One region of the Exiguobacterium sp. QJM3NY_9 genome, then DNA from elsewhere that is predicted to be linked to it. Evidence: a T-box and tRNA genes for the amino acid it is inferred to sense, from the RefSeq annotation. Region 1 holds a T-box; the other holds one or more tRNA genes.
What was found. A T-box is a leader RNA that pairs with one kind of tRNA and senses whether it is charged. The one in region 1 lies ahead of leuS (leucine--tRNA ligase), so its partner is inferred to be a tRNA-Leu.
Positions count from the first base shown of each region.

Region 2: it has a tRNA-Leu gene. The T-box ahead of leuS (leucine--tRNA ligase) is inferred to sense a tRNA for this amino acid. The anticodon was not compared.

Region 1 covers NZ_CM149679.1:2,273,774-2,284,734, forward strand. The annotation lists gene AC0VYQ_RS11675 (putative polysaccharide biosynthesis protein) at 1-1,557, opposite strand, end outside; gene AC0VYQ_RS11680 (BaiN/RdsA family NAD(P)/FAD-dependent oxidoreductase) at 1,937-3,202, shown strand; gene AC0VYQ_RS11685 (hypothetical protein) at 3,264-4,244, opposite strand; gene leuS (leucine--tRNA ligase) at 4,377-6,782, opposite strand; T-box leader at 6,830-7,052, opposite strand; gene AC0VYQ_RS11695 (HAD family hydrolase) at 7,092-7,736, opposite strand; gene AC0VYQ_RS11700 (peptidoglycan bridge formation glycyltransferase FemA/FemB family protein) at 8,221-9,252, opposite strand; one part of gene AC0VYQ_RS11705 (IS3 family transposase) at 9,687-10,056, shown strand; one part of gene AC0VYQ_RS11705 (IS3 family transposase) at 10,056-10,961, shown strand, end outside.
Region 2 covers NZ_CM149679.1:1,688,857-1,699,817, reverse strand. The annotation lists gene AC0VYQ_RS08840 (S66 family peptidase) at 1-988, shown strand, start outside; gene AC0VYQ_RS08835 (hypothetical protein) at 1,000-1,341, shown strand; gene AC0VYQ_RS08830 (alpha/beta hydrolase) at 1,362-2,291, shown strand; tRNA gene AC0VYQ_RS08825 (tRNA-Leu) at 2,370-2,453, shown strand; gene AC0VYQ_RS08820 (transporter substrate-binding domain-containing protein) at 2,778-3,545, shown strand; gene AC0VYQ_RS08815 (amino acid ABC transporter permease) at 3,585-4,229, shown strand; gene AC0VYQ_RS08810 (amino acid ABC transporter ATP-binding protein) at 4,226-4,954, shown strand; gene AC0VYQ_RS08805 (2-oxoglutarate dehydrogenase E1 component) at 5,303-8,164, shown strand; gene odhB (2-oxoglutarate dehydrogenase complex dihydrolipoyllysine-residue succinyltransferase) at 8,215-9,456, shown strand; gene AC0VYQ_RS08795 (2,3-butanediol dehydrogenase) at 9,596-10,645, opposite strand; gene AC0VYQ_RS08790 (glycerophosphodiester phosphodiesterase) at 10,880-10,961, shown strand, end outside.

The DNA of each region.
Region 1 (10,961 bases):
TCCCGCACCGAAGATTAAAATCGCGAGCGACGCAAGTGTCGTTTCTGGCAAGAATGCAACCATTCCCCATTTCACGAGTGCAACACCGATGCCCATGATGGCACTGATGATCATGATTAACGATGTCCGGCGCAAGACACTACTGAACGGAAAATCGACCGTTTGAGTGATGCGGAAGAACATTAACCCTGTCGCGACGAGGTACCCGAGAATCGTTGCATACCCGGCACCCGTTCCGTCACCTGTCAAATGAATCAACGGTGCGTTTAATAAATACTTCGTCACTAGTCCGGCAAGTGTCGCAATGATTGTAAAGTATTGGCGATTGATTCCTTGTAAGACGGCCGCTGTTACAGAGTAAAGCGCTAGGAACAGCGCACTTGGAGCATAACTTAAAAGATACACCCATGCCTCCTGGTCTTTCGGGAAGAGGACATGGAATGTCTCTTGACTCAATAAAATCATCCCGACGACGGCTGGAATCGTGACGAAAAATGCCAATTGATAAATTTGTGAAATTTGTTTTTTAACTTTTTTCATGTTGCCTTGCGTGAATGATGCTGTCAACAACGGCGTTGCCGACAACGACAATCCGGTTGCGACCGAAACAGGAATCAAGACGATTTTATGACTGTCGGCAATTAAATACGCTGTCGCGTTACCCGCTGCCTCAAGTGTATACCCGATACTTTGTAAGGCTGCGTTCATCGTATTTTGATCGATGACTTGATAAAGTGGCGTCGATAACCCGACCATGACGATCGGAATCGCATATGTCAAAAGTTCTTTGTAGAGATCTGTTAACGGCCGTTCCGGTGATTGAACCGTTTGACTGTCACGTAACTCTTGTAATCCGGGAGCACGCTTCCGGAAATAGTAAACGAGGATTGCCACACTGCCGATCGCTCCAATGAATGCACTGAAGGTCGCAATCGTTGCGGCCCATGCTGCATCCGCATCGAAGATATAAATCGCAATGCTAACACCTGCCAGTAAAAAAACAATTCGAACGATTTGTTCAAGAATTTGCGAAATTGCTGTGGGTCCCATCGATTGGTGACCTTGAAAATATCCGCGCGTCATGCTCATCGGTGGGATGAGTAATAACGCGAAGCTGACCCCGCGAATCGTCATCGTCACGGCATCGATGTAAGAATCCGAATTGACGTCACCGCCAGGAATTGCCCGATGTGCAAGATAGGGGGCAAGTAAGAATAAGGCGATGAACGAAACGATCCCGGTCAAAGACATGATCTTTAATCCAGAACGATACAGACGTTCACTCGTATCGTATTCGCCAAGTGCATTATATTTAGCGACGAATTTAGAGACGGCGACTGGAATACCCGCTGTCGCCAGCCCAATCATGATTGCATAGTAGTTATACGCATACGTATAAAACATGATGCCGGTCGCACCGACCATAAACTGAAAAGGAAACAGGTAAATCAGACCAAGGGCTCGTGAAATAAGTGATGCTCCAGACAAGAGCATCGTTCCACGAACGAATCCCGAGTTGCTGGATGAAGTCGATTGCTTTTTGTTAACAGTGGCCATGATAACTTCCCTCACGCTTTCTTTTTTTATTAAAATTAGACGAGAATACTCCCACTTTTAAACGTTCAGCGCGTAGTCCTAGTGTGAGTGGGAGATGAATCGTCTTCGGGCAAGACGTGTCTTCCGACACGTCAATTGTCCGACACTCTTAGTTTGAAAACAACCAAGATCAGGAATCCTCTACCTCTAAGCGAAGCGTAGGTGGAGGTAGTTCAACGCTTGACAACCTATAATATATTGTCTCAATTAACAAGTTCTATGATGCACAATTGCAAATCATTATACCGCTCCCCTCTCATAAAAGAAAGAGACGGTTTGTTTACAGACCGAACTTCTGCTAAAGTGGAACAAGCAGAAAACTATTCAATGAGGTGACAGCATGTACGATGTAATCGTAATCGGAGGCGGACCGAGCGGCTTGATGGCAACGCTCGCCTCTTTACAAGCAGGCGCGAAAACACTCCTGCTCGATAAAGGAAATAAATTGGGAAGAAAGCTTGCGATTTCCGGTGGTGGGCGTTGTAACGTCACGAATCGTAAACCGCTCGACGAACTCGTCCAGTCAATCCCAGGAAACGGGCGTTTTTTATACAGCGCCTTTTCACAATTCAGTAACGAGTCGATCATCGACCTGTTCGAAGGGTTTGGTGTGGCGTTAAAAGAAGAAGATAACGGGCGGATGTTCCCTGTCTCGGATAAAGCAGCTGACGTCGTCCGTGTCTTGATTGATCAAATCCGAGCGCACGGTGCCGAGATTCAAACGAATGCAGAAGTCGCGTCGCTCGAGTTTCACACAGACGGTTCATTTGCAGCCGTTCTCATGCAAGACGGCACACGCCTTGAAGCGAACAGTTGTGTCGTTGCAGTCGGTGGACAATCCGTGCCCCATACGGGTTCGACCGGTGACGGGTACCCATGGGCTGAAAAAGCCGGTCATACGATTACCGAACTTTTCCCGACCGAAGTCCCGATCTTACTGAACGATGCCTTTATTCAAGCGAAATCGCTTCAAGGGCTCTCGCTCCGCGACGTCGCTTTGACGGTTCACGGAAAAAAAGATAAAGCCATTAAAACACACACGGGTGATTTGCTCTTTACGCATTTCGGGCTGAGTGGTCCGATCGCACTACGTTGCAGCCAATATACGATCAAGGAACGCAAACGCTCCGGCGAACGAATCGTTCATTTATCGATCGACTTATTCCCAGAAGAATCAATCGGAGCATTGACGGAACGTTTTCAGGCTGCGCTTGCAGCCAATCCGAAAAAAACCGTCCGAAACGCCTTAAAGGGATTCGTACCGGAACGTTTGCTTGAATTACTCTTCACACAAATCGGTTTTGGTGACGAAGTTTGTACGCAAGTGAAGAAACAAGATTTCACGCAACTGCTGACAACATTAAAACGTTTCCCACTTCATGCGACCGGGACACTTGATTTTGATAAAGCCTTCGTCACGGGCGGAGGGGTCTCAATCAAAGAAATCCATCCAAAAACGATGATGTCGAAAAAAGCAGACGGTCTATTCTTTGCCGGAGAAATTTTAGACATTCATGGTTATACCGGCGGCTACAACATTACAGCTGCTTTTGTAACAGGACACTGTGCCGGAACGAATGCTGCTCTACTCAATCAAACGACGTAATTAAAAAAAGGTGTTCGTTCGTGATTTTTTTCACGAACGAACACCTTTTTAATTTTTTTGATCAATCGATCGGGGTAAACGAACGGCTCGAAAATTTATCTGTTTCGACCAAAGCAAACAGTTCATTGTCTTGAACAAAGATTCCTTCTGCCCCGTATACTTTCGGACTTGCAGATTCTCCCGTGATCGTCTTATCCTTCGCATCAATCGAATAAAGATACAAGGAATCGGAGTCCAACGTATAGATGCGCCCTTGTCGTTCTGCGAGTCCAATCGGACGGAAATTTTCTTCAAATGCTTTTTTTGCATCTGCCCGCATACCATCTGCAGCATCGATTCGATCTCGCGTAACAACCGTCAAATACGGAGATTTCTGCTTTTTCTTGAGTTTCTTTTTCTCTTTTGCTGTCGCATCAGGATCAATTTTAATTTCATCTTGCTTCGTTTTAAAATACGTCAGTTCGATGCGCCCTAACGACCGGATGTTATTGATCGTGTAAAATTCTTTTTCTTCAGCATCGTACCCAAGCCCATGAAAATTATCTCGAATGGTCGTGCCTTTGATTTTTTCACGCGTTTCTTCCGACCATGCACCGTCTTTTCGCGTAATCGTCACAAGAATTTGATTTGATGTCAGTAATGCGACCGTTTCACCATCAACGAGTGCCATTCCGTCAAGCCCTGCGAGTAACAGTTTGCCATCATTCTTCAATTGGAAGGAAGCATTGATTCGCTCGCCCGTCCCACTGACTTCAAAGAAATGATAATCTTCCGTCACAACAAGATAGGAACCAATCGAATCATCATATAACATCTGTTGAACATCCTTGATTAATGGTTCTTCCGGATTCGGAATCGAAGAAGGAAGGCTTGGCGGCACTTGTTTGACAGCCGCTTGGTGTTTTGATTGCGTCTCGATTTTTGTGAAGGTCTCTTGAATTTGCGCTAACGTCTCTGGTTTTGAGAAGACGAGTAGAATACAAAGGATCAGACCGGAGACGACGGCAAAAATCGTTGTATAGACTATATAGGATCGTTTCATTTACACAAATCGCCTTTCTCTCTCGGTTTCTGATTCAGTGTAGCAGAAGGCGCACTAAAAAAAAAGCGGACGCGAGACTGAATTCAAAAACAATCCCCTTCCTCCATGACTACATGGGCAAGGGGATTCGTATTAGTTTGCTACGATATTGATGAGCTTTTTCGGTACGACGATGACTTTACGAACCGTCTTGTCGCCAATCCACTCTTTTGTTTTTTCATCTGCAAACGCGAGTGCTTCGATTTCTTCTTTTGTTGCGTCGATACTGATTGTCAATTTTGAACGGACTTTTCCGTTGACTTGAATGACGAACTCCATCGTATCACTGACGAGTTTCGTTTCATCATATGTCGGCCACGCCGCATACGTTAATGTCTCTTCAAACCCGAGTTGTTCCCATAACTCTTCCCCGAGGTGAGGTGCGACTGGTGTCAACAACTGAACGAATCCACGAAGGAAGTGACGTGGCAACACTTGCTGTTTGTTCGCTTCGTTGACGAAGACCATCAACTGCGAAATCCCTGTGTTGAATTGAATGTTCGAGAAGTCTTCCGTCACTTTCTTGACGGTCTGGTGATAGACACGTTCAAAGTCGGCGTCAACCGTCTCGATATCTTGAATGTCTGCAGTCCGTTCGAACAAACGCCAGACGCGGTCAAGGAAGCGACGTGCACCGTCGAGCCCATTTTCCGACCAGGACACAGAAGCATCGAGTGGTCCCATGAACATTTCGTACAGACGAAGCGTATCTGCTCCGTGTGATTTGACGATTTCATCCGGATTGATGACGTTCCCACGTGATTTCGACATCTTTTCGTTGTTTTCGCCAAGAATCATCCCTTGGTTGTATAGCTTTTGGAATGGCTCTTTTGTCGGAACAACCCCGATGTCGTATAACACTTTGTGCCAGAAACGTGCGTACAGTAAGTGAAGGACCGCATGTTCTGCCCCACCGATATAAATATCGACCGGAAGCCAGTATTTTAATTTCTCCGGATCCGCGAGCGCCTCTTCATTATGCGGATCGATGAAACGAAGGTAGTACCAGCAGCTACCGCCCCATTGTGGCATCGTGTTCGTTTCGCGGCGTCCTTTCATCCCTGTCACAGGATCCGTATAGTCGAGCCACTCTTCTGCAAGAGCAAGCGGCGACTCTCCTGTTCCCGACGGTTTGATTTCAGGAATCATCGGAAGTTCAAGTGGCAACTCTTCTTTATCCAGCGTCTTCATCGTTCCGTCTTCCATATGGACGACTGGAATCGGCTCGCCCCAATAGCGTTGACGGCTAAAGAGCCAGTCACGCAGACGATACGTAATTTTCTTCCGTCCGACTTGGTTCGTTTCGAGTTCCGCGATGATGGTTTCGATTGCATCCGCCTTCGAGAGACCGTCGAGCATCTGAGAATTGACGTGTTCCCCTTCTCCCGTATACGCCGCTTCTTGAACATCTCCACCCGTTACGACTTCGATGATTGGAAGATCAAATTGTTTTGCAAACTCATGATCGCGTTCGTCATGTGCCGGAACGGCCATGATGGCACCTGTTCCATACGTCGCAAGAACATAGTCGGCAATCCAGATCGGAAGACGTTCGCCAGAAATCGGGTTGACGGCGAACGCACCCGTGAAGACACCCGTCTTCTCTTTTGCAAGATCTGTTCGTTCGAGATCCGATTTCGTTTGAACAGACGCGATATAACGTTCGACCGCTGCCTGATGTTCTGCTGTCATGATATCTGCGACGAATGGATGCTCCGGTGCTAAGACAAGGTATGTCGCGCCAAAGACTGTATCCGGACGTGTCGTGAAGACCGTGACTTGTTTTTTGTGGCCGTCAATCGTAAAGTCGATTTCCGCACCTTCCGATTTACCAATCCAGTTCCGTTGCATTTCTTTCACCGACTCCGGCCAATCGAGTTCATCTAAATCGTCGAGGAGACGGTCCGCGTATTCCGTAATCTTAAGGACCCACTGGCGCATCGGGACACGGACGACGGGATGATTTCCACGTTCAGACAATCCATCGATGACTTCTTCATTCGCAAGGACCGTTCCAAGTGCCGGGCACCAGTTGACTGCCACTTCGTCGACGAACGCAAGTCCTTTTTCGTAAAGTTGTGTAAAGATCCACTGTGTCCATTTGTAGTATTTCGGATCCGTCGTATTGATTTCACGGTCCCAATCATACGAAAAACCGAGGTCTTTCAACTGACGTTTGAACGTTTCAATATTTTGTGCCGTGAACTCACGCGGGTCATTCCCCGTATCGAGTGCATACTGTTCTGCCGGGAGTCCGAACGCATCCCATCCCATTGGGTGGAGGACGTTATACCCTTGCATCCGTTTCATGCGGGCGAGGATATCCGTTGCCGTGTATCCTTCCGGGTGTCCGACATGCAGTCCTGCTCCCGATGGATAAGGAAACATGTCGAGGGCATAAAAGCCTTCCTTACTTGGGTCTTCCGTCGTTACGAACGCGTTATCCTGTTCCCAGCGCGCTTGCCATTTTGGTTCAATCTCACGATGATTATACGACATCTATTCTTCCTCCTCTGATTAAAAAAAACCGGTCCTCCGCCCCTAAGAATAGGGACGAAAGACCGGTTTGGCTTCCGCGGTACCACCCACGTTGTCTGTCAATGACAGACCGCTTGACTCACAGATAACGGTGTGAAGGACCGGATTCGCTACTCGTTGTTCACGAATCATGCTCCCTGACGAGTTCATGGACAGTTCCGACTGGTTTGCACCACCCACCAGTTCTCTAAACGGAATGTCTCCACTACTACTTCAGTTCGTTGCATCTGACTATCTATTAGTTAGTTTAATCTGAATCTTAATCAACCGTCAACGTTTCCGTAAAATTTCTCCAATCGCAGCATGTGTCGAAGCCTGATGATCCGCGTGATGTAACATCTGCCCCGGCATCCGGTCGTCGAGTAACGCGATGACTTCCATCCCAGCTTTTTTCGCCCCCATCATGCCGTTCGCCGCATCCTCAATGACGATACATGACTCTGGGGCGAGACCCATCCGTTTTGCTGTCAGCTCGAAGATAGCAGGGTCCGGTTTAGAGCGCGGGACTTCAAAACCGCTCGTGTAGGCGTCGACTGTCAACCCATAAAATGCGATGACGCGTTCAATTTTTTCAAGCGAACTCGATGATGCAATTGCAATCCCGTAGCCTTCGTTTCGAGCGATACTCATCAACTCATGAACCCCTTCCTTTAATCCACAGTCTTCTGGCTTGGCGTGTTGTTGAAATAAGTCATGTTCCTGTGCAAGTAACGCATCCGTTTGATGCGGTAAGCGATGTTGTTCAATTAATTCCTGCCACATCTCGTCGCCCGTCTTACCCATGAAGGTCGCATATTGAACTAAATCAAGTGGAATCCCGAGTTGATGAAACATTTTTTTATGTACCCCAAAGTAGCGAATTTCACTATCTAAAATGACGCCATCCATATCGAAGATTAAACCCCTCGTTTGCATCCCATCCACTCCTTTTTTTGATTTTAACAAAAAAACGACAGTGATGGACTGTCGTTTCAAACTGTAGACAACGTGCTACCGGGAGATCAAGCGTCTTTTTTCGTTTCTTTCCTCTGGAGAGGCGCAAGCCGTTGTTCCTTGGATCCTAGCGGACAACGAGCAGGGTCTTGCCTGCTTCTGGCAAGTCGCGTTAAACACGCACTTTTCCCATAGGAGTCAACGAAATATGACGCTTTTTAGGTACTACCGTGACGGAAAGCCGGGCATGCAGACACTTTAGAGCGCAATCCGTCTCGAATCGCTTTTAAAGCGAAAAGCAATCGGGGACGACCCTGCAGCTCTGCTGTAGCGGCGTGACCAATTGCCGCTTTGAAGACGAGGCGAGGCAGGGATGCGCGAACGGATTGCTTCTCGATATCGCATGTTCACGCTTCATAAGAGTTTGTCTACACGCCGAAACGACAGTGATGGACTGTCGTTTTTATCATTTCGAAATCAGTGTTGGTTGCGAACGATATCCCGGAAAATAATGTTCCAACTCTCCGTCTCCATAGAGCTGGCACAGTTGTTCATATTGAGCAGGCAGTAGAACATTTTTTCCTAAATGATATTCAAACAAACGATAGCCCGTATAGCGACACTTACTCTCGAACAGGCTATCACGCTCTTTATACCCGCCACCTAAATGCTGTTCGACCAACCCGGCATCTTTCGCACATAAAATAGCCTCGAATTCTAACCGTTGATTTGGATAGACCTTATGTTCATCCCGCTTACAGCCAATCAAATGACCATGTGCAAATTCTCGACCAAGTAAAACGAAGTAACCTCCGATGATTTCCTCGTTAAGTTCTGCAATCAAGAGGAGCGGCGTACAGAGGTTCGTCGGCTCAAATAACTGTTCGAAGTAATCTCGAGAAAAGTAGTAATGGCTCGAAGCGTCCTTTCGGTCCATCGTCTGATAATACAATTGAATGAACGATTGTAAATCTTCGTGTGTCCCTCGCCGGACAACTAAATCAGAAGCCAGTGATTTCCGAATCATACTCCGCGTCTTCTTATGAAATGTCTGTGTAATTTCTTCTACGGATGGTCGTAGGTCGATACTCGTAGTATGTCGAATAAATTCTTTTTGTGTCCAGTGGTGTGCATACCGCTGATTTTCAGTCAACGGATTGTATCGGATCAACTCTGTGACAATCTTTTTCTGCAATGCCCAGTCATAAAAGGAAGTTCGAGCCTCTGCCCACTCCTTTTCAGTCAAATCACCCACCACTTCAGGACCGCCATATCCGTATGGAGTAATCAAATCCCAATACTCCGTATCAAAAATAGCTCGTTTTAAGAAAGGATAAAACAGTTTCCCGGCCTCTCCTTGAAAATAAATCAACCCGGGATGTTCCCCTTCTCGTGCATTTAACATAACGTATTCATAACTGTAAAAGATGTCTAGCGGCTGATTGCGAATAAGTGCTGTCCAAGTTGCCTGATCGTCGATAAAAACGCACTTTGCCATTCTGGTACACCTCCTGTTAAAAAACAGACCATAAAAATAAAATTAAATTCCTTTAATTTGGTTAATTAATTAAATTTTACCTCTTTAAATCAGTACCCTGTTTGATTTCTTTTTATTCCGTTTAGCAAAAAAAAGACCAACTATTTCTTTTCGAAACAGTTGGTCTCAGACTGTACACAAAGTGCTATTGGGAGATCAAGCGTCTTTTTTCGTTGCTTTCCTCGGGCGAGGCGCAAGCCGTTGCTCCTTGGTCCTCCCGGACAACGAGCAGGGTCTTGCCTGCCTCTGAAAGTGCGTTAAAAAACGCACTTTTCCCCGCAGGAGTGAACTGAACCCTGAATGATGGACACTTGATAAAAGACCCCATTCGGGGTTTTTTGTGTTTAAAGATATCGATATACTGTACCTATTCAATTTAGACGGGAGAATTATTCATGAACAGACGTACCTTCAATCCAGATCAAATCAGACAACTTGAAGCGAATCTTCACGTAGCCTCGGTATCAGATCGTACGATTCAATATAAAGGAGAATTTAAGATTCACGCTGTACGTGAGAATTTAGCTGGTAAGCGACCGATACAAATCTTTGAGGAAAGCGGCTTTGACCTGGACATGATCGGTAAGCGAACAACGAACGAAGCGTTGAAACGATGGCGGAAGACCTATCGTATTTATGGAGAAGAAGGACTCTTGAATGAGAGACGTGGAAAATCAAATCTTGGAGGTCGACCGAAAAAAGATGATTCCGTCGAACGACGCCTTGCGAAAGCTGAAGCACGAATCAAGTACCTCACAACGGAGAACGAATTACTAAAAAAGCTCGACGCTCTCGAAAGAGAGGCGAAGTATCGAAACTAACCGCATCTGAGCGCTATCAGGCAATCAATATTGTCTTACGGAAACAATCATCGGGCCGATTCGTGACGGATCTATGTACGCTCGCTGAAGTGAGCCGCAGTGGTTATTACGCCTGGCTCGCACGTACGGATAGTGTTTCCCTTCGGGAAGAACGCGACTATGCGGACTACCTACTTCTAAAACGTGTTCATGATCGTCACAAGGGAAAAATCGGCTATCGTGGTCTTTACATGGAGATGCTTGATCTTATTGGTGGACCGATGAATCATAAACGTATTTTGCGTATCATGAGGAAGTTTGGAATCGTGACGAAAATCCGTAGGCAGAACGCTTATCGTAAAATCGCTAAAGCGACATATGAACATAAGACTGTACCGAACCACTTGAACCGTCGTTTCGATCAAGATGAGCCTGGTAAGGTATTCGTCACAGACATCACTTATCTCCGTATTGGATCTGGCCAAACTGTTTATCTCTCTTGTGTGAAGGATGTCGCTACACGTGAAATTATGGCACATCATCTATCTACAAGCCTCCATATGGAACTAGTCCTTCATACAACGAATAAACTCGCAGAACGACTTCAAGGGAATATACACCCGGAAGCCATGATACATTCCGATCAAGGATTCCATTATACGCATCCTGCTTATCAAACACGCATCCGTGAGATGGGAATGCTTCAATCCATGTCTCGTAGAGGAAACTGCCTAGATAATGCCCCGATGGAATCGTTCTTTGGGCACTTGAAAGATTATGTCGATTATAAATTAGCATCTGACCTCGATGAGGTCTGTGCCATGGTCGATGCTTACATTGATTATTACAATAGCGAACGAAGACAATGGA
Region 2 (10,961 bases), 580 kb from region 1:
GCAAACGATTGGTATAACAGCATTATCTTCCGGCTTACCTGATGCGCTCCATCCTTTACTCGAAGAATCCAAGTTACGTTTAGAGGATCGTCAGATGGAGACGATGATTGGTGATACGGTTTGGACACAAAAGAAAGCACAGAGTACAACAGCATCGGTTCGGGCATCTGAATTGATGCAGATGTTCCAAAACCCAAATATCGATGCGATCCTGCCGCCGTTTGGTGGCGAACGTGCCCTGGATGTATTACCGCATCTAGACTTTTATGAGCTGCCGGTGAAATGGTTACTCGGATATTCAGATACGAGTACGGTCTTGTTCGCAATTACCGTAAAAACGGGGATTGCGACAGCACATGGTCCGAACGTGCTTGAGTTGAGAAGTGAAGAATGGGACGAGACGACAGCTGCTTGGCGTCGCGTGCTTGCAACACCGCGTGATGGTTCCGTGACCCAGTGGATGTCGACAAGGTTTCAAACAGCCTGGAATCACGACGTGCGCCCTGAGCGCTTTATGTTCCATTTCGATCAACCGACGGAATGGAAAACCCTGAATCCATCCATCACTCAGGTGACGGGTCGACTTCTCGGAGGATGCCTCGAAACCGTCCGTCATTTAATCGGTACGCCTTATGGCGATGTCCGTGCATTTCAAGAACAACAACTCGGGGGTGAACCGATTCTTTGGTACTTCGAAGCCTGTGAAGCCAGCGCGACTGATCTTCACCGTTCCTTGATGCAGATGCATCTTGCCGGCTGGTTTGATAACGCAACTGGTATTTTGTTTGGTCGAACAAGCGCAGGGCAGGCAATCGAAGATTATGCATTACTGGATGTCTACCAAATGATTGCAACAGAGACAGGACTGCCGATTTTTTATGATTTAGACATCGGTCATCAGCCGCCCCAATTGACACTCGTCAACGGTGCGACGGCAACAGTGACGCTTCAAGGAAAAGATTCACGGCTTGATATGACATTCAACTAAGGAGATTTCATATGGCGACACGACATTTTCAATCGCTTGGTGCATATAAGCGAATCTACATCAATCCGGAAACACGCCGGATGACGTTACCAGAACCTTTTTATGATGCACTCGGACTGACGGATGAAGTAATGATTGCGCAAGTCGGACAAGTCCTCGTCATGCGCAATCCAGACGAGATGGTCGAGATGGAGACCGAATTATTAGCGCAAATCGTTGAAGAAGGATTTGCGGGGCAAGAGCTCATTCGCGAATTCGCTTACCGGAAGGCGCAGCATGAACAACGGTTGCGCCAGCACATATTACAAGATGATCATCCAGAGTCGTCAGCTCAACTAGAAATCGAACTATAACAACAAGGAGTGAGGACCGGATGCGAACAGGTACAAAAATTGGTTTAGGCGTGATTGGTTCAGGGATGCTTGCAGCAAGCTATTACTTTTACGAAATGGCGATCGCAACGAATCCGAAACCCTTCTTGACGAACAACCGTGATTTAAGTGACGAGATGGTCCGATTGATGCAACCGGGTCAGACATGGATTAAGGAACAACCGTTAGAACTCGTCGCGACGCAAGCACATGATGGATTGACCCTTCGCGCACATTACTTACCGCCACTCGTTGCGTCCGATCGAGTCGTCATTCTCGTACATGGTTACGGTGGTGTCGGAACGGACTTAGCAGGATTCGCCTATCTGTATCATCAAGCGGGTTTTCATGTGTTGATGCCGGACAATCGTGGTCACGGAAAAAGTGACGGAAATTACATCGGTTTCGGTTGGCATGACCGGCAAGACTGTCTGCGCTGGATCGACTATTTAGTCGGACGTGTCGGAACGGATTCTTCCATCTTTTTACATGGTGTATCGATGGGGGGGGCGACGGTTTTGATGACGAGCGGAGAAACATTACCTGCTCAAGTCAAAGGCATCATCTCCGACTGTGCTTATACATCAGTCAACGCAGTCCTCGCCTATCAGATGAAACGGATGTATCGTTTGCCGCACTTTCCGTTCCTTGCGATGACGAGTTTATTGACGAAATTAAAGGCTGGTTACTTCTTCAGTGAAGCTTCCGCACTAAAACAAGTCAAAAAGGCGGCGGTACCGATCTTATTCATTCATGGGGATGCAGATACGTTCGTTCCGACATCGATGGTCTATGAACTGTATGATGCTTGCCAAACGAAGAAGGAACTCGTCGTCATTCCGAATGCGGCACATGCAATGGCTTATTTTGAAGCACCCGATCGATACGATGAAGTCGTCGAGGCATTTGTTCGGCGCGTATTGTCAGCATGACAAATGAAAGTGTATGAAGCGGAAGGAATGGATTGACAAAAATCAGTCCATTTCGTATTCTACAATCATATAAGTCATGTCGTCGTGGCGGAATCGGTAGACGCGCTAGACTCAGAATCTAGTGGTGGCAACACTGTGGAGGTTCAAGTCCTCTCGGCGGCATTTCCATAAGTTGAAGACCTGTTAGTAGGTCACAGACTATAGACAAACTAGATGGAAGGTCACTTGCATGTGATTTTCCATCTTTTTTTGTTCTCTCTTTCCTTCCTAAGCGTCTTCCTGTGGCAAACATCGCGCCGCTACAGCGAAGCTGCAGGGTCGCTACTGTTTGCTTTCCACTAGGAAGCGGTTAGATCGAAAATCGCGACTTTTTTAGTTTTCTTTCAGATAATTCAGTTTTTTTACTAAAACATGTTTCAAAGGGACCATTATTAAGGAAAATATCCTAATAGAGGGCCGTGCCTTCAAAAGAAGGGGGTAAAAAGGATGAATAAACGTTTTTCTATCTTATTTTTATTGATGGGATGTCTGTTCGTATTAAGTGCGTGTAGCATCGGTTCAAATGATGATTCATCGTCAGAGGACAAAACGTACAAAGTCGGGATCGACGTCACCTATCCACCATTCGAGTACAAGGACGGGGATACGTACAAAGGAATCGATATCGATTTGATTCAAGCGATTGCAGACGACCAAAACTTCAAGATTGAATTTGAAGCGATGGACTTTAGCGGAATCATTCCTGCTCTGCAGGCGGATCAACTCGACATCGCGATTGCCGGGATGAGTATCACACCGGAACGTGAAAAAGTCGTTACCTTCTCTGACCCATATTTTGAAGCCGGACTGATTCTTGTCGTCAAAGACAACAATGATGACATCAAGTCGGTTGATGATTTAAAAGGGGAACGCGTGGCAGTTAAAAAAGGGACGACGGGGGCAAAGTATGCAACGGATAACGCGGATAAGCTAGGCATTAAAGTTACACAATTCAATGATAGTCCAGCGATGTTCCAGGAAGTCAAAAATGGGAATGCAGCAGCCTTGATTGAAGACTATCCAGTCATCTCGTATGCCAACAAACAACAAAACCTTGGTCTGAAACTCGTGGGAGATCGTTTAAATGGAGATAATTACGGGATTGCCGTCCTTAAAGGGGAAAACGAAGACTTGATGAAAAAAATCAATACAGGTTTAGCGAATTTAAAAGACAGTGGCGAGTACGACAAAATCGTTGATCGTTATTTAAAATAATCACCCGATTGAGTGAATGATGAGGGAGTTGAGCTGCTGATGGAAGTAGCAAAAGCTGCATTTCCGTTTTTCTTAGATGGGTTACAAGTTACCTTATATATCTTTATCATCGCCGTCATCGCAGGATTCTTGATTGGTCTCATCGTTGCCTTGATGCGCTTGTCTCCATTAAAACTTTTAAATGGGATCGCGATCGTTTATATCGATGTGATCCGTGGGACACCGTTCATCGTTCAACTGTTCTTCATTTATTTTGGTTTGAACTCACTCGAATGGTTATCGATGGACCGGATGTACGCGGGGATTTTGACGGTCGCAATCAATGCGGGGGCCTATTTTGCAGAAATCATCCGGGCCGGCATCCAGTCGATTGACAAAGGTCAAACCGAAGCCGCACGATCGCTCGGGATGACGGGCCGTCAAACGATGGTCCAAATCATTTTACCGCAAGCTTTTCGGAGAATGTTGCCGACCATTACGAACCAATCGATCATTAGTTTAAAGGATACTTCGTTGCTCTCGATTATCGGCATCGCCGATTTGACGCAACAAGGACAAGTCCAGCAAGCGACGACGTTTGAACCGTTCATCGTCTGGTCCGTCGTCGGCTTAATGTATTTCGTCATCATCTATCTGCTGTCGATGTTAGCGAAATTCTTGGAACGGAGGTTTACGCTACGATGAGTATCATTCAAGTAGATAACTTAAAAAAGTCATTCGGAAAAAATGAAGTCCTAAAGGATATCTCCGTTGAAGTAGAAGAGAAAGAAGTAGTTTGCGTCATTGGTCCATCTGGTTCCGGGAAAAGTACGTTTCTTCGTTGTCTGAATCGTCTGGAAGACATTACAGGTGGGACAGTCATCATCGATAAGCACAATATTACGGACCCGAAAGTCGACATCAATAAAGTCCGAGAAGAAGTCGGGATGGTCTTTCAACACTTTAATCTCTTTCCGCATAAGACGGTTTTAGATAATGTCATGCTCGCACCGATTAAAGTCCGTAAAACGGAAAAGGGACAAGCGAAGGAACGTGCGCTTGCATTACTTGATAAGGTAGGGCTCCGTGAAAAAGCGGACAACTATCCTGGAGAACTCTCGGGAGGTCAGAAACAACGGGTCGCGATTGCCCGTTCACTCGCGATGAATCCGAAAATCATGTTGTTCGACGAACCGACATCGGCACTTGATCCGGAGATGGTCGGAGATGTCCTTGAAGTCATGAAACAATTGGCGATCGAAGGGATGACAATGATTGTCGTGACACATGAAATGGGCTTCGCCCGTGAGGTCGGAGATCGCGTACTCTTTATGGACGGCGGCTATATCGTCGAAGAGAATGTTCCGAGTGAACTGTTTGATTCTCCGCAACATGAACGGACCCAATCGTTTTTAAGTAAAGTGTTGTAAATGAGGACGCCGGTGCCTGAAAGATAGGCATGGGCGTTTCTTTTCGTGTGCAAAATTGACATTACCGTGAAAGAAATGTTTGTATCATAAATCACTGATGCTGACATCATAAGAAAAACTTATACATTTAGCACAGAGAAATTGGGAATTCGAAACGCACTGAGGCTTAAGAAGTAGTAAGATAATAACTAAGGCAAACACTTTGGTATAAACGCCTTCAATCGTGGTCATCCCTCTCAATTCATAGAGGACGTGCCACTGTTGATTTTTTATGCCACTATATTTGAAAGCGCTAACAGGTAGAGAGCTGGGAACGGGCTGTGTTGAGCAGCTCAAAGGGTGAAATGAATGAAACGGGGGGAACCGTACATGGCAAGCCGGGAACAGGAGCAACAAGCATTTTATGGACCGAACCTTGGGTACATCATCGAGATGTACGAACGATTTTTAGAAGATGCTTCTTCGATTGACGAAGAGACGCGTGCTTATTTTGAGACACACGGTGCTCCGGTCACAGAAACTGTCACACCAGTGCACGTAGAAACAGGGGATTTCGAAAAATATTTAGCCGCGCATCGTCTCGCAGAACGCATTCGGGCGAAGGGTCACCTTGCGGCAGATATTTATCCGTTGAAAGATCATCCGCGTGAGAACGAATTGCTTGAATTAGAGCAGTTCGGATTAACGGAGGCAGATTTACGGACGATGCCGGTCTCACTCGTTTGTCCAGATCCACCTGCAGGTCTTTCGGACGCATTCGAAGCAATCGAGCACTTAAAAGCGCAATATACGGGAGCGGCGGCAGTCGAACTCCAACACGTTGATGATTTAGACGAAAAGAAATGGTTACGTCAAAAAGTCGAACAAGGTGCATTGACGGCGAAACTGACGAATGACCAAAAGAAACAACTTTTCAAACGACTAGCTGAAACGGAGTTGTTCGAGAAGTTTCTTCATAAAACATATGTCGGACAAAAACGTTTTTCAATCGAAGGACTCGACGCGATGGTTCCATTGCTTGATACGATTATCGGTCACTTGATTGCGAACGGTTCAGAAACGATCAATATCGGGATGGCTCACCGTGGACGCTTGAACGTGCTCGCTCACGTGCTCGGGAAACCGTACGAAATGATTTTCGCAGAGTTCCAGCACGCGCCAAATCATGACCTTGTCCCGTCAGAAGGGTCAATCGGAATTACGTATGGTTGGACAGGCGATGTTAAGTATCACCTCGGGCTCAATCGCAAAATGGAACAACAATCGACGAACGTCCGCGTGACACTTGCGAACAACCCGTCACACCTCGAGTTCGTCGATCCTGTCGTCGAAGGGTTCACGCGGGCGGCGCAAGACGATCGCTCCGGCAAGGGGATGCCGACGCAAAGTCAAAATAAAGCAGCCGCGATTTTAATTCATGGTGATGCTGCCTTCCCTGGTCAAGGAATTGTCGCAGAGACCTTGAACATGACGAACTTGAAGGGGTACAACACGGGCGGTACGATTCATATCATCGCCAACAATACGATTGGCTTCACGACAGAGCCAACCGATTCACGGTCGACACGTTATTCGAGTGACTTAGCGAAAGGTTATGAGATTCCGATCTTCCACGTCAATGCGGATCAGCCGGAAAGCTGTTTAGCAGTCGCGCTCTTAGCAAGCGAATACCGTGCGAAGTTCAACAAGGATGTCTTGATTGATTTAATCGGATATCGCCGGTTTGGTCACAATGAGATGGATGAGCCGATGAATACGAACCCGGTCCTGTATGAGTTGATCCATAACCATGACACAGCGCGTGTCCTCTATGCAAAAGATCTTGTCGAACGCGGGGAAGTATCGCAAGAGGAAGTCAAAACGATCGAAGCTGAGATTAGTGATGTGATGAAAGCGGCGCGCGAAAAAGTACCAAACGTCGAAAAAGAATACGGGGGCATCATGCCGGATGTCGTATTCAAAGGGGTTCCGTCGATTGAGACGGGGGTCGAGAAGGATAAATTGATTCATTACAATGACCAGCTACTCGCATGGCCGAGTGGGTTCACGGTCTTCCATAAGCTTGAAAAAGTCTTAAAACGGCGAACGGATGCTTTAACGACGAACAAGGGAATTGACTGGGGACATGCCGAAACGCTTGCCTTTGCTTCAATCCTGTCAGATGGCACACCAATCCGTCTCAGCGGTCAAGATTCGGAGCGGGGAACGTTTGCACAACGTAACATTAACTTGAATGACGTGAAAACAGGGAAATCGTTCTCACCGATGCATGAGTTAGAATCAGCGCAAGCATCATTCGCCGTCTATAACAGTCCGTTATCGGAAGCTGGCGTACTCGGGTTTGAATATGGATATAACGTCTTTGCGCCAGAGACACTTGTCTTGTGGGAAGCGCAATACGGTGACTTTGCAAACTCAGGGCAAGTTATCTTTGATCAATTCATCGCCGCAAGTCGCGCGAAGTGGGGTCAAACATCAGGTCTTGTCATGCTCTTGCCACACGGGTACGAAGGGCAAGGTCCAGAACACTCAAGTGGTCGCTTGGAACGTTTCCTGACATTGTCCGGTGAAAAGAACTGGACCGTCGCAAACGTCACGAGCGCAGCGCAGTACTTCCACTTGTTGCGTCGCCAAGCCGCCATTCTCGGCAAAGACGAAGTCCGTCCGCTCGTCGTGATGACGCCGAAAAGTTTACTTCGTCATCCGCTTGCGACATCTGACTTGTCGGAATTGACGTCGGGTTCGTTCAAGCGAATCGTCGAACAAGAGGGGTTAGGTCAATCACCGGAACGCGTCGAACGTCTTGTGTTCGCAACGGGTAAAGTTGCGATTGATTTAGCGGATGCACTCGCGAAGTCGGACGAGTCATATGACTGGCTGCATATCGTCCGCGTCGAGGAAATCTATCCGTTCCCGGCGAAACAGTTGAAAGAGTTAGTCGCGCGTTATCCGAATGTGACAGAAGTCGTTTGGGTCCAAGAAGAACCGAAGAACATGGGCGCGTGGTCTTATATCGAACCACGCCTTGAGTCCGTCGCACCTAACGGAATCACACAAGTCCGTTACATCGGTCGTAGACGCCGGTCGAGTACAGCTGAAGGAGATCCGACCGGTCACAAAGTCGAACAAGCGCGTATCATTCATGATGCGTTGACTCGGACAGCAGCACGGACGGAGAACGAACAAGAAGCGTCGAATACGAACGCGTAACGAAAGCGATTTAGCAGAGATTGAACCATAGTCATAGGGGGACAAAAACGATGGAAATCAAAGTACCAGAACTTGCCGAATCAATTACAGAGGGGACGGTCGCTTCGTGGTTGAAACAACCGGGCGATCACGTAGAAAAAGGGGAAGCAATCGTTGAACTGGAAACGGACAAAGTAAACATCGAAGTACCGTCAGACGAAGCGGGAACATTATCAGAAGTGATGGCAGCAGAAGGGGATACGGTACGTGTCGGGGAAACAATCGCCATCATCACGGTTGGTGGAGAAGCGGAAGCGCCAAAAGCAGAAGCGCCAAAAGCAGAACCGAAACAAGAAGAAGCGAAGCAACCTGAAAAAGAACAACCGGTCGCAGTCGCAGCAACTGAAAAAACATCAGCGGCTGATCGTCCGATCGCTTCTCCGGCGGCTCGGAAATTGGCACGGGAAAAAGGAATCGATCTCGCACAAGTGGCGACACAAGACCCACTCGGTCGGATTCGTGTCCAAGATGTCGCGACGTTCGAAGTTTCACCTCGTGAGCAGGCACCTGTAAAGGAAAAACAAGCAGCACCGGCACAAGCAGCTCCAGGTAAACCGGAAGAGCGGATTAAAATGTCACGTCGTCGTAAGACGATTGCCAACCGTCTCGTCGAAGTGCAACAGACGGCAGCGATGTTGACGACATTCAACGAAATCGATATGTCGGCCGTGATGGCATTACGGAAACGACGCCAAGAAAAATTCGTGAAAGACAACGATGTCAAACTTGGTTTCATGTCCTTCTTTACGAAAGCAGCCGTCGCAGCACTGAAAAAAATGCCGTACTTGAATGCTGAAATCCAAGGCGACGAAATCGTCCTTAAGAAATTCTATGATATCGGCATCGCCGTGTCTGCTCCAGACGGACTCGTCGTTCCGGTCGTCCGTGACGCGGACAAAAAGAACTTTGGTGAGATTGAAAAAGATATCATCAGTTTGGCTGTTAAAGCACGCGACAATAAATTAGGTCTGTCTGACCTAACGGGTGGGACGTTTACGATCACGAATGGTGGGACATTCGGTTCATTGATGTCGACACCAATCTTGAATGGTCCTCAAGTTGCGATTCTCGGGATGCATGCAATCAACTTACGCCCCGTTGCAATCGATGCAGAACGGATGGCAAACCGCCCGATGATGTATGTCGCACTTTCATACGATCACCGGATCGTGGACGGAAAAGAAGCCGTGACGTTCTTGAAACACATCAAAGATTTACTTGAAGACCCAGAGTCGTTGATTTTTGAAGCGTAAACCTTAAAAATAACAGGCATTCTCCTAGGGAATAGGGGAATGCCTGTTTTTTAGACTAAATCATGTCATCCGAAGAAAGATTCATTCTTCCCGTACTGCCCTCAGACACGAGGAGCAGGGTCGGCACGGTTCGAACATTTCACAGCTCGCCGCTCAGTTCAACTAGGATTTTAGCTTGAGACTTGTCATTGCTTAAGGTCTCGAACCCTTTTTCGACAATCTCTTCTAATTGAATCTGATCCGTCACTATACCTTGTGGTTTAAGTTGACCTGTCCCCATCAAATCGACGGTTTGTTGGAAAGTAGTTGGGGAGTAAGCGATAGTTGAAGTGATTTTAACGCCACTTCCGGTCAGTTGCATCGGATTCCATTCGATAGGACCTGCAAAAATCGAGACGATCACCATAGTGCCTCTCGCTTTTGTCGCATCAATCGCCTGTTTGAAAGTGGGACCAACTCCTGCTACTTCAAAAGTAATAGCGACACCCTCTTTTTCTAAGCCCTTAATCGCTTCGATTGCATCTACTTCACCTGGATTAATTGTATCTGTTGCCCCCATCTCTTTCGCTTTTTCTAGACGAGTTTCTGAAAGGTCAAGAGCAATGATTCTGCTTGCTCCAGCAGCTTTTGCAGCTACGATCGTTACTAAACCAATCGGACCAGCTCCAAATACTGCAACTGTATCACCAAATTGTAAACCAGATTCTTTCACAGCTTGCACGGCAACGGCCATCGGTTCTACTAAAGCGCCATCTTGAAGGGATAACGATTTAGGCAAGATATACACGTTATCTTGTGGGACGTTCGCAAACCGAGTAAATCCGCCATTTCCATGTAATCCAATAAAACTGAACCCATCATATATATCTACATCTTCATGTTTGTTGCCGTGTGTCAAAGTCGGATTAATCGCAACACGGTCACCTGGATTGATTCCAGAGACTTTTGCGCCGACTTTTTCGACTACTCCAGCGAACTCATGTCCCATGGTTAATGGAGTCTTCTGACCCGTCAACATATCTTCTGTTTGACTAGGCATGAAAACGGGACCCTCTTCATACTCATGCAAGTCACTTCCGCAAATCCCAGCCCATGCGACCCTTACTTGAACTTCGTTGTCTTTCATTTCTGCTAATTCAACTTCTTCTACTCGTAAGTCTTTTCGCCCGTACCATACTGCTGCTTTCATACTGGAGCCCTCCTTGAGTGATGTTGAAGTTACAGGGAATAATTCCCTATTCAAAGTGTACCATACAAGAAGAGCACGATTAGAAGTGCGCTTAATAATTGACAGAGATATTCTTTTTTTAGTATTACATCGTTGTCATCGTTTCTAAAAGCTTCTTCATCCGCACTACATGTTTCCTTCACAGTCACAGCGTAAGATTCAGTCTGTAAGTTACTTTTAAGGGGGAAATACAACATGATGAAACAGATTGGCGTTACCGTACTTACAGGAGCACTCGTTGCAACAAGTTTTGGAAGCATCGATGCTTCGGCACATC